DNA from 2 places in the Micrococcus sp. KRD128 genome. Region 2 is predicted to be linked to the other one. Evidence: predicted binding sites of a transcription regulator. Region 2 holds the regulator's gene; the other holds the start of a gene.
What was found. Region 2 encodes HrcA, which represses chaperone genes, less so after heat shock. Its sites were predicted from a motif close to TTNGCACTCGNNNNNNNCGAGTGCNAA; they were not measured.
Positions count from the first base shown of each region.

Region 1: groES (co-chaperone GroES) is a predicted target of HrcA. The motif match lies at 1,618-1,644, and genes of this name have one in related genera.

Region 1 covers NZ_JABFAX010000019.1:189,489-193,866, reverse strand. The annotation lists gene J1M44_RS10495 (iron ABC transporter ATP-binding protein) at 1-100, shown strand, start outside; gene J1M44_RS10490 (hypothetical protein) at 320-1,297, opposite strand; gene groES (co-chaperone GroES) at 1,821-2,117, shown strand; gene groL (chaperonin GroEL) at 2,226-3,833, shown strand; gene J1M44_RS11980 (hypothetical protein) at 3,985-4,263, shown strand; gene J1M44_RS10475 (BCCT family transporter) at 4,357-4,378, shown strand, end outside.
Region 2 covers NZ_JABFAX010000016.1:34,015-38,392, forward strand. The annotation lists gene J1M44_RS08375 (16S rRNA (uracil(1498)-N(3))-methyltransferase) at 1-264, opposite strand, end outside; gene dnaJ (molecular chaperone DnaJ) at 261-1,394, opposite strand; gene hrcA (heat-inducible transcriptional repressor HrcA) at 1,470-2,483, opposite strand; gene J1M44_RS08390 (DUF3097 family protein) at 2,653-3,513, shown strand; gene J1M44_RS08395 (DUF4870 domain-containing protein) at 3,608-4,027, shown strand; gene hemW (radical SAM family heme chaperone HemW) at 4,043-4,378, opposite strand, start outside.

The sequences.
Region 1 (4,378 bases), on a different contig from region 2:
CCCGGCCGAGATCCTGCGCCCCGAGGTGCTGGAGCGGATCTTCAAGACCCCCTGCAGCGTGGTGGACGGACCGCACGGGCCGCTGGCCGTGTACTACTGAGCGGGGCGACGGTGAGGCCGGCCCGAGTCGGGCGGGGCCAGCCCGGTCCGGGCGGGGGCCGGGTGCCCGGTCGGCGCGAGCGTTCCGGGGCAGAACCCGCCGGGTCTCGCCTTCCGGGGGCAGAACCCGCGTGTTTCCAGGTTCCGTGGGCAGAAACGCCCTCGCTTCTGCCCACGGAACCCCTGCGCACAGACGGCAGGGCTATACGCGACGACGACGTCAGGCATCCCAGCCGTTCGAGACCTGTGCCCGTCGTCTGAGGACGGCCTCGATCACCCGCGCGTACCCCTCGCCGACGTCCCGGCCCGTGACGTGCAGGGTCATCTGCCCACGTTCCGCGTAGTACTGGTCTCGCCGGGCGTCCCGGGCGTGTTGCTCGGCACTCCGGTGCACCTCGCCGTCGTACTGGAGGACGAGCCGGCAGTCCTCGAACCACAGATCGGCCTCGGGGGCGTCCCGCCGCCCGGGGTCGAACACGTGCTGCAGCGTCGGCTCGCCCAGCCCCGCCTCGACGAGCGCCAGCCTCAGCCGGGTCTCCTGCGGCGAGTCGGCACCCACCCGTACGCGCTCGAGCGCCGCCGTCGCCCGCGGTCTTCCGACGAACCGCCCGAGCGGCCGCATCGCCTCGTGCACCGCGGTGACCGTGGTGACGGGAGGCCGCCGGCCGCGCGGGGACCAGGGGTGACGGACCAGGTGGTCACCCGCCGACACGAGGGATGCCTCGTCCCAGGGGTGGCCGATCGAGCACAGATCGAGCCAGGTCCGTTCCGGCGTCGTCACCCGTAGCCCGAGCACGGAGGTGACGTGGCCGGCGGGCAGGGGTCTGCGGTGCTCCATGACGCCGGGGATCCGCGCCCGTGCGGTGCCGCGGTGCAACGTGATCTCGACGGCGGCGCGTCGCGTGGCCCCGCCCGGGGGAAGTGGGAGGCCGTGGAGGTGCGCCGCCGTCTCGTGGGAGAGGACGGCGTCGGGACGGGACCGCAGGAGGGCGGTCAGCAGGTCGAGGCCGACCCCGTGGTGCGGCGGCGGGAGCCCAGCCGACTCCCAGGTGCGCAGCGGCATGTCACGTCGGCGGTGGATGCCGCGGGCGAGGCGGAGGACGTCGGACCGCCGCACCCGGCTGGGCGGCAGACCGCGTTCGAGCACGTCGCGGGTGGTGAAGACGGGGACGAGGGGGAGGTCGGGGGCGAAGGGCATGGGTCGACCCTGACGCGGTCGGCCCGACGGCGGCCGGGCGGGCCGCGTGTCTGTGCACACCGGCGCGGGGTGGGCCGGCTGTGCAGGACTGGGCGGCGGCCGGTTGTCCCGCCGGGACGACGTCGTCGTGGCTCGGTGGGCAGAACTGCGAGGAGTTCCGCCCACGCAACATCCGTGGGCAGAAGAGAGGGCGCTTCTGCCCACGGAGATCGAAAACCTGCGGATGCTGCCCACGCGATGGGCGGGGGTGCGGTTTCTGCCCACGGAGGGTGGCCCACCGCGCCCCACGCCTCCGCCCACGGCGGACGGTGAGGACACGGCTGGCACTCATGTTGAAGGAGTGCCAAAAGCCGGAGTAGAGTCAGGACTGGCACTCGGGGGTACCGGGTGCCAATGCCCGAGGTGGACCGTCCGGCACCGCGACGACGGAGGGTCTGACGCCCGTGGCGCACCCGCAGACCACAGCATCAGCGGACCGGCGAGCCCGCCGGAGCCGCACGTCGACGAAGAAGGAGTGTGCAGCATGTCTGTCTCCATCAAGCCCCTCGAGGATCGCATCGTTGTCCGCCCCCTGGAGGCCGAGCAGACCACCGCGTCGGGCCTCGTGATCCCGGACACCGCCAAGGAGAAGCCGCAGGAGGGCCAGGTCGTGGCCGTGGGCCCGGGCCGGGTCGCCGAGAACGGCAACCGCGTGCCGGTCGACGTCGCCGAGGGTGACGTGGTGCTCTACTCCAAGTACGGCGGCACCGAGGTCAAGGTCGGCGGCGAGGAGTACCTGGTGCTCTCCGCCCGCGACGTGCTGGCCGTCGTCACCAAGTGACCCCGCCGCGACGGGCCCGGTGAGCGGCGCGCACCGCACCGGTGCGCGCGCCCCGGGCCCCTCGCGTCCCCGCACCCCCTGACTCCCTGAACGAAAGGAGCGTCCGTCATGGCCAAGCAGCTGGCTTTCAACGACGACGCACGCCGCGCCCTCCAGGCCGGCATCGACAAGCTCGCCGACACCGTCAAGGTCACCCTCGGCCCCAAGGGCCGCAACGTGGTGCTCGACAAGGCGTGGGGCGCCCCCACCATCACCAACGACGGCGTCACGATCGCCCGCGAGGTGGAGCTGGAGGACCCGTACGAGAACATGGGCGCCCAGCTCGCCAAGGAGGTCGCCACCAAGACCAACGACATCGCGGGCGACGGCACCACCACCGCCACCGTGCTGGCCCAGGCCCTCGTGAACGAGGGTATGCGCCAGGTCGCCGCCGGCGCCGCGCCGGGCGAGGTCAAGAAGGGCATCGAGGTGGCCGTGGCCGCCGTCGAGCGGCGCCTGCAGGAGAACGCCCGCCCGGTCGAGGGCCAGGAGGTGGCCCACGTGGCCGCCATCTCGGCCCAGAACGACGAGGTCGGCGAGCTGCTGGCCCGCGCGTTCGACACGGTCGGCACCGACGGCGTCATCACCATCGAGGAGTCCTCCACGACCTCCACCGAGCTGGACGTCACCGAGGGCATGCAGTTCGACAAGGGCTTCCTGTCCCCGTACATGGTCACCGACGCCGAGCGTCAGGAGGCCGTGCTCGAGGATGCCTACGTCCTGATCAACTCGGGCAAGATCTCCAACGTGCAGGAGCTGCTGCCCCTGCTGGAGAAGGTCCTGCAGGCCAACAAGCCGCTGTTCGTGATCGCCGAGGACATCGAGGGCGAGGCCCTGTCCACCCTCGTGGTCAACAAGATCCGCGGCACCCTGAACGTCGTGGCCGTCAAGGCGCCGGGCTTCGGCGACCGCCGCAAGGCCATGATGCAGGACATCGCGATCCTCACCGGCGCCCAGGTCGTCTCCCCGGACCTCGGCATGAAGCTCGAGCAGGCCGACCTGGACGTGCTCGGCTCCGCCCGCCGCATCACCGTCACCAAGGACGAGACCACCATCGTCGACGGCGGCGGTGCGGCCGAGGACGTCGAGGCCCGGGTCGCCCAGATCAAGGCCGAGTCCGCTGCGACCGACTCCGACTGGGACCGCGAGAAGCTCCAGGAGCGCCTCGCCAAGCTCTCCGGCGGCATCGGCGTGATCCGCGTGGGCGCCGCCACCGAGGTGGAGCTCAAGGAGCGCAAGCACCGCATCGAGGACGCCGTGTCCTCGACCCGCGCCGCCCTCGAGGAGGGCATCGTGGCCGGCGGCGGCACCGCGCTCATCAACGCGCTGACCGTGCTCGACACCGACGCCGACGTCCAGGCCCTGACCGGTGACGCGGCCGTGGGCGTGGACATCGTCCGCAAGGCCCTGAAGCAGCCGCTGCGCTGGATCGCCCAGAACGCGGGCGAGGACGGCTACGTGGTGGTCTCCAAGGTCGCCGAGCTGGAGCCGAACCACGGCTACAACGCGAAGACCGGCGTCTACGGCGACCTGATCGCCGATGGCGTGATCGACCCGGTCAAGGTGACCCGCTCCGCGCTGGCCAACGCCGCCTCCATCGCGGCCCTCGTGCTGACCACCGAGACCCTCGTGGCGGACAAGCCCGCCGACGAGGACGAGGCCGGCCACCAGCACTGACCCCTGCGTCGGCCCTGACGCGGCCGGCCGACGACGACGGCCCCTCACCCGCCCGGGTGAGGGGCCGTCGTCGTGCGGGCGGCCACGGCTGCGTCGCTTCGTCCGGGAGTACTCCTATCCGCACGGCATCCACCCGGCCCTCGTGCCGGGCGTGTCCGTGGAGGACCGCCGGGTGCGCTACGGCGTGGACCCGGTGATCCTCGCCGTCGTCGGGCTGCTGGTGGTCGGGTTCGTGGTGTGGGGTGTGCTGCAGCCGGACGCCGTGCTGGCCGTCTCGAGCGCGGCCCTCGACTGGGTGATGCTCCACGCCGGCTGGCTCTTCGCGGCCGGCATCGGCATCGGCATCATCTTCTTCGGCCCGTACGAGCCGCTGACCTACTATCTGGCCCCGCGCCCGGGGCGTACGAGGCGGGGAGCGAGGAGGCGGTGACGGGCGCGCTGGCCCAGGCCGCGCTGCACTGGGGCGTGAGCGCGTGGCACGGCGGCCTCGCTGGGCATCGGCGCCCTGCAGATCGGCCGCGGCGTGGAGATCGTCTCGGGCTGGT
Region 2 (4,378 bases):
GGCCTGGACGAGCACGAGCGCCGGGGTGGGTGCCGGCTCCTCCGCCACCGCGTCCAGCCGCACGGACACCCCGTCCGGGGCGGCCGCGAGCACGGTGCCGTGGCCGAGCGTGCCCGACCCGTCGGCCAGGATCACGGCCTCCCCGGGGGCCAGGCGCATGGCCGCGGCGGCGTGGCGGGCCTCGGGGCCACCGAAGACGACCTCCACGCCGGCGCTCGCGCCGGCCAGGGCCCCCGGCTCGAGGTGGAACAGGGGGGCGGTCACAGGTTCCTCAGGTTCTCCCGCAGCCGGGCGAACATGCCCCTGGCCTGGGGTGCGCCGTGCACGACCTCCTCGCCGCGCACCTCGGCCAGGCGCTCCAGGAGCTGGCGCTGCTCGTCGTCCAGGTCGGTGGGCGTGGTGACCACCACGTCCACCTTGAGGTCACCACGGCCCTGCCCGCGCAGGCGGCCGACGCCCAGGCCGTGGAGGACCTCGACGTGACCGGACTGCACGCCCGGGTCCAGGCTGACGGACTGCTTGCCGTCCAGGGTGTCCAGCGTGACGGTGGTCCCCAGGGCCGCGGCGGCCATGGGGACGGTCACGGTGGTGGCCAGGTGGTCGCCCTCGCGGCGGAAGGTCTCGTCCGGGCGGACCGCGATCTCCACGTAGAGGTCGCCGTTCGGGCCGCCGCCCGGGCCGGCCTCGCCGCGGCCGGCGAGGTGGATGCGGGTGCCGTCGTCCACGCCCGCGGGGATGCGCAGGGTCAGCGGCGTCCGGGTGCGGACGCGGCCCTGCCCGTCGCACTCGTGGCAGGGCGTCGGGATGACGGTGCCGAACCCCTGGCAGGCGGGGCAGGCCTCGGTGGCCATGACGGTGCCCAGCAGCGACCGCACGGGGCGCTGGATCATGCCGTGGCCGTGGCAGGTCTGGCAGGTCTCCGGCTGGGTGCCGGGCTCGCAGCATGAGCCCTCGCACCGCTCGCAGCGCACGGCCGTGTCCAGCTCGATCGTCTGCTCGCCGCCGAAGACGGCGTCGCGCAGGTCGATCCGCGCGGTCACCAGGGCGTCCTGGCCGCGGCGGGCGCGGCTGGCGGGGCCGCCGCGGCCGCCCTGGCCGGCGGCGTTCATGAAGGTCTCGAAGATGTCGGCGAAGCCCCCGAAGCCGCCCGCCCCGCCGAAGCCGCCCGGGAAGCCGGCCTGGCCGTTCTCATTGCCCGTCGTGTCGTAGGCCCGGCGCCGGCCCTCGTCCGAGAGCACCTCGTAGGCGTGGGAGATGCGCTTGAACTGCTCGGCCGCCTCCGGGTCGGGGTTGACGTCCGGGTGGTGGGTGCGCGCGAGCTTGCGGTAGGCGCGGCGGATCTCCTCAGTGCTGGCGTCACGGCTGACGCCGAGCGTCTCGTAGTGGTCGGTCACGGTGGGGATTCCTCTCGGGGAGAGCGGGACGTGGGGCGATGCGGGACGGGGCCCGCCGGGACACGCGGAGGCGCGTCAGGTGGTCAGGATGCGGGAGAGATAGCGGGCGATCGCCCGGACGGCGGCCATGGTGCCCGGATAGTCCATCCGGGTCGGGCCGATGACGCCGACCTTCGCCACGGCGCCGGGGCCGTAGGCGGCCGCGACCACCGAGGTGTCCGCGAGCGATCCGGCGTTCTCGGACCCGATCCGCACGGACACCCCGTGGGCGTCCTGCTCCATCTCCGTGAGCAGGCGCAGCAGCACCACCTGCTCCTCGAGCGCCTCCAGGATCGGCCCGATGGACGCGCCGAAGTCCCCCGGGGAGCGGGCCAGGTTGGCGGTGCCGGCCAGGACGATGCGGTCCTGCCGGCCGGCCTCGAGCAGGTCGTGGACGGCCGCGGCCACGAGGGCGGCGGACTGCCGGTGCTCCGGGCGGACCCGGGTGACGACGTCGTCCACCACGGTGGCCGCCGACACCGGACCGAGCCCCAGCAGGGCGTCCAGCAGGAGGCCGCGGAGCACGGACAGCTCCGCCTCGTCGACCGGCCGGTCCAGCACGGCGTGCCGCTGGTCCACCCGTCCCGTGGACAGGATGAGGACCACGAGCACCCGCGTGGGCGTGAGGGAGACCAGTTCGAGGTGGCGGATCGTGGAGCCGTCCTCGTGGGGGAACTGCGCGACGGCGACCTGCTGGGTCAGCTGGGCCAGGAGGCGCACCGTGGACTCCATCATGTGCTCGGTGTCCGTCTCCGGGTCCAGCAGGGTCCGCACGGCCCGGCGCTCCGCCGGGGACAGCGGCTTCACCTCGGAGAGGCGGTCGACGAACACGCGGTAGCCCTTGTCCGTGGGGACGCGCCCGGCGGAGGTGTGCGGGGCCACGATGAGGCCCTCCTCCTCGAGCGCAGCCATGTCGTTGCGCACGGTCGCGGAGGACACGCCCAGGGCGTGCCGTTCCACGAGCGCCTTGGAGCCCACGGGCTCGCGCAGCGCCACGTAGTCCTCCACGATCGCCTGGAGCACCTGCAGGCGGCGGGGCTGCTCCGACATCTCGGTCCTCCTCTGGTCCGTCGGGATCCGGGGCGACCCCGGAGGTGCCCCTGACTGGCACTCCGGCGGGTCAAGTGCCAATGCTACCGTCCGACCCGGGGGACGGCCCGACCGGTCCGCACGGCTTCGCTCACGGTGATCGCCCGCCCCGTTGCTACCGTGATCTCCCATGGACTGGAGCAGCTGGGGCCCCGCGGGCCACGACGACCTGACGCGCCGCCCCACCCGGACCGTCCCCGATGTGCCCGCCGCCCCCGGCACGGTGGTCGAGGACGTGGCCTCCGGGTTCACCGGGGCCGTGATCGGCATCGAGCGCTCCGGCGGCGTGCACGTGGTGGTCCTGGAGGACCGCCGCGGCGTGCGCCGCGGCTTCCCCCTCGGCGGCGGCTTCTGGATCGACGGCGAGCCCGTGACCCTGGTCCCCCCGGCCGCCGCGGCCCCGGCGGCGCCGGCCCGCACCGCCTCCGGCTCGCGACGGGTCGAGGGGGCGCGCGCCCGCACCGCCCGCGCCTCACGCATCTGGGTGGAGGGCGTGCACGACGCCGAGCTGGTGGAGAAGGTGTGGGGCGAGGATCTGCGTCTCGAGGGCATCGTCGTGGAGCCCCTGCACGGGGTGGACGACCTCGCCGGGGCGATCCGCACGTTCGCCCCCGGCCCGCGGCGCCGGCTCGGGATCCTCGTGGACCACCTCGTCACCGGGTCCAAGGAGGAGCGCCTCGCGGCCGAGGCCATGCGCGTGCCAGGGGCCGCGGGCAACGTGCTCATCCTCGGCCACCCCTACGTGGACGTCTGGCAGGTCATCAAGCCCTCCGTCCTCGGCATCCCCGCGTGGCCCGTCGTGCCGAAGGGGCAGGACTGGAAGACGGGGATCCTGCGGGGACTGGGCTGGCCGCACGGGAGCAAGGAGGCCACGGGGCTGGGGTGGAAGCGGCTGCTCTCCCACGTCACCACGTACGCGGACCTCGAGCCGTCCCTGCTGGGCCGCGTGGAGGAGCTCATCGACTTCCTCACCGCCGCACCCGAGCACTGATCTCGGCGCGGCCACCGCCCGCCCGCGCTATGCTGGCCCATGCCCTGCGCCCGGTCCCCGGCGCGCGGGTCCCGCGATCCAGGAGGAGCCCCTCGTGAACACCCGCGCGCAGCCCGACGCCGGCCGCACCGGCCACGGCCCGCCCGCCTGGCTCGTCTCGGCCGGCGGCCGCGGCGCCCCGCTCACGGCGAAGCAGGACCGTGACCGCGCGGCGCTGGCCCACCTCAGTTTGGCGTTCGGCGTGCTCGGCCCCCTGGTCGTGTGGCTGCTCTACCGCGACCGCGGCCCGTTCACCTCGCAGGAGTCGCGGGAGGCCCTGAACTTCTCCGGGCCGCCCACGCTCATCACGCTCCTGTTCTTCTTCCTGTCCCTGCTGCCGGTGGTCGGCCCGATCTTCGCGATCCTCGGCGCGCTCACGTGGGCCGCCATGGCGGTCTACGGCGTGATGGGCGCCTCGCACGTGTCCAAGGGCCGTCCGTTCCGGTACCCGTTCAACCTGCGCATCCTGCGCTGACCCGGGGCCGGCCGGTCAGAAGCCGGCCAGAGCCCGGACGATCGCGTCGTTGCGCAGCCGCCCCTCGAGCGTCGGGACGATGCTGCCGTTGACGGCGGCACGCCCGTCCAGCAGGCCCGCGGCGATGAGTTCGGCGATCGCCCCGCGGATCCGTGCGGCCTCCCCCGGCGTCTCCGAGACGAGCTCCGCGGTCGGGAGCCCGTCCACCGTGCGCACCGCGAGCATGATGCGCTCGAGTCGCCGCGCGTCGGCGTCGGGCCGCTCGCGGCCCACGGCGGGGGTGACCCCCGTGGCCAGCCGCTGCGCGTAGGCGGCGGGGTGCTTGGCGTTCCAGAACCGGACGCCGGCGAG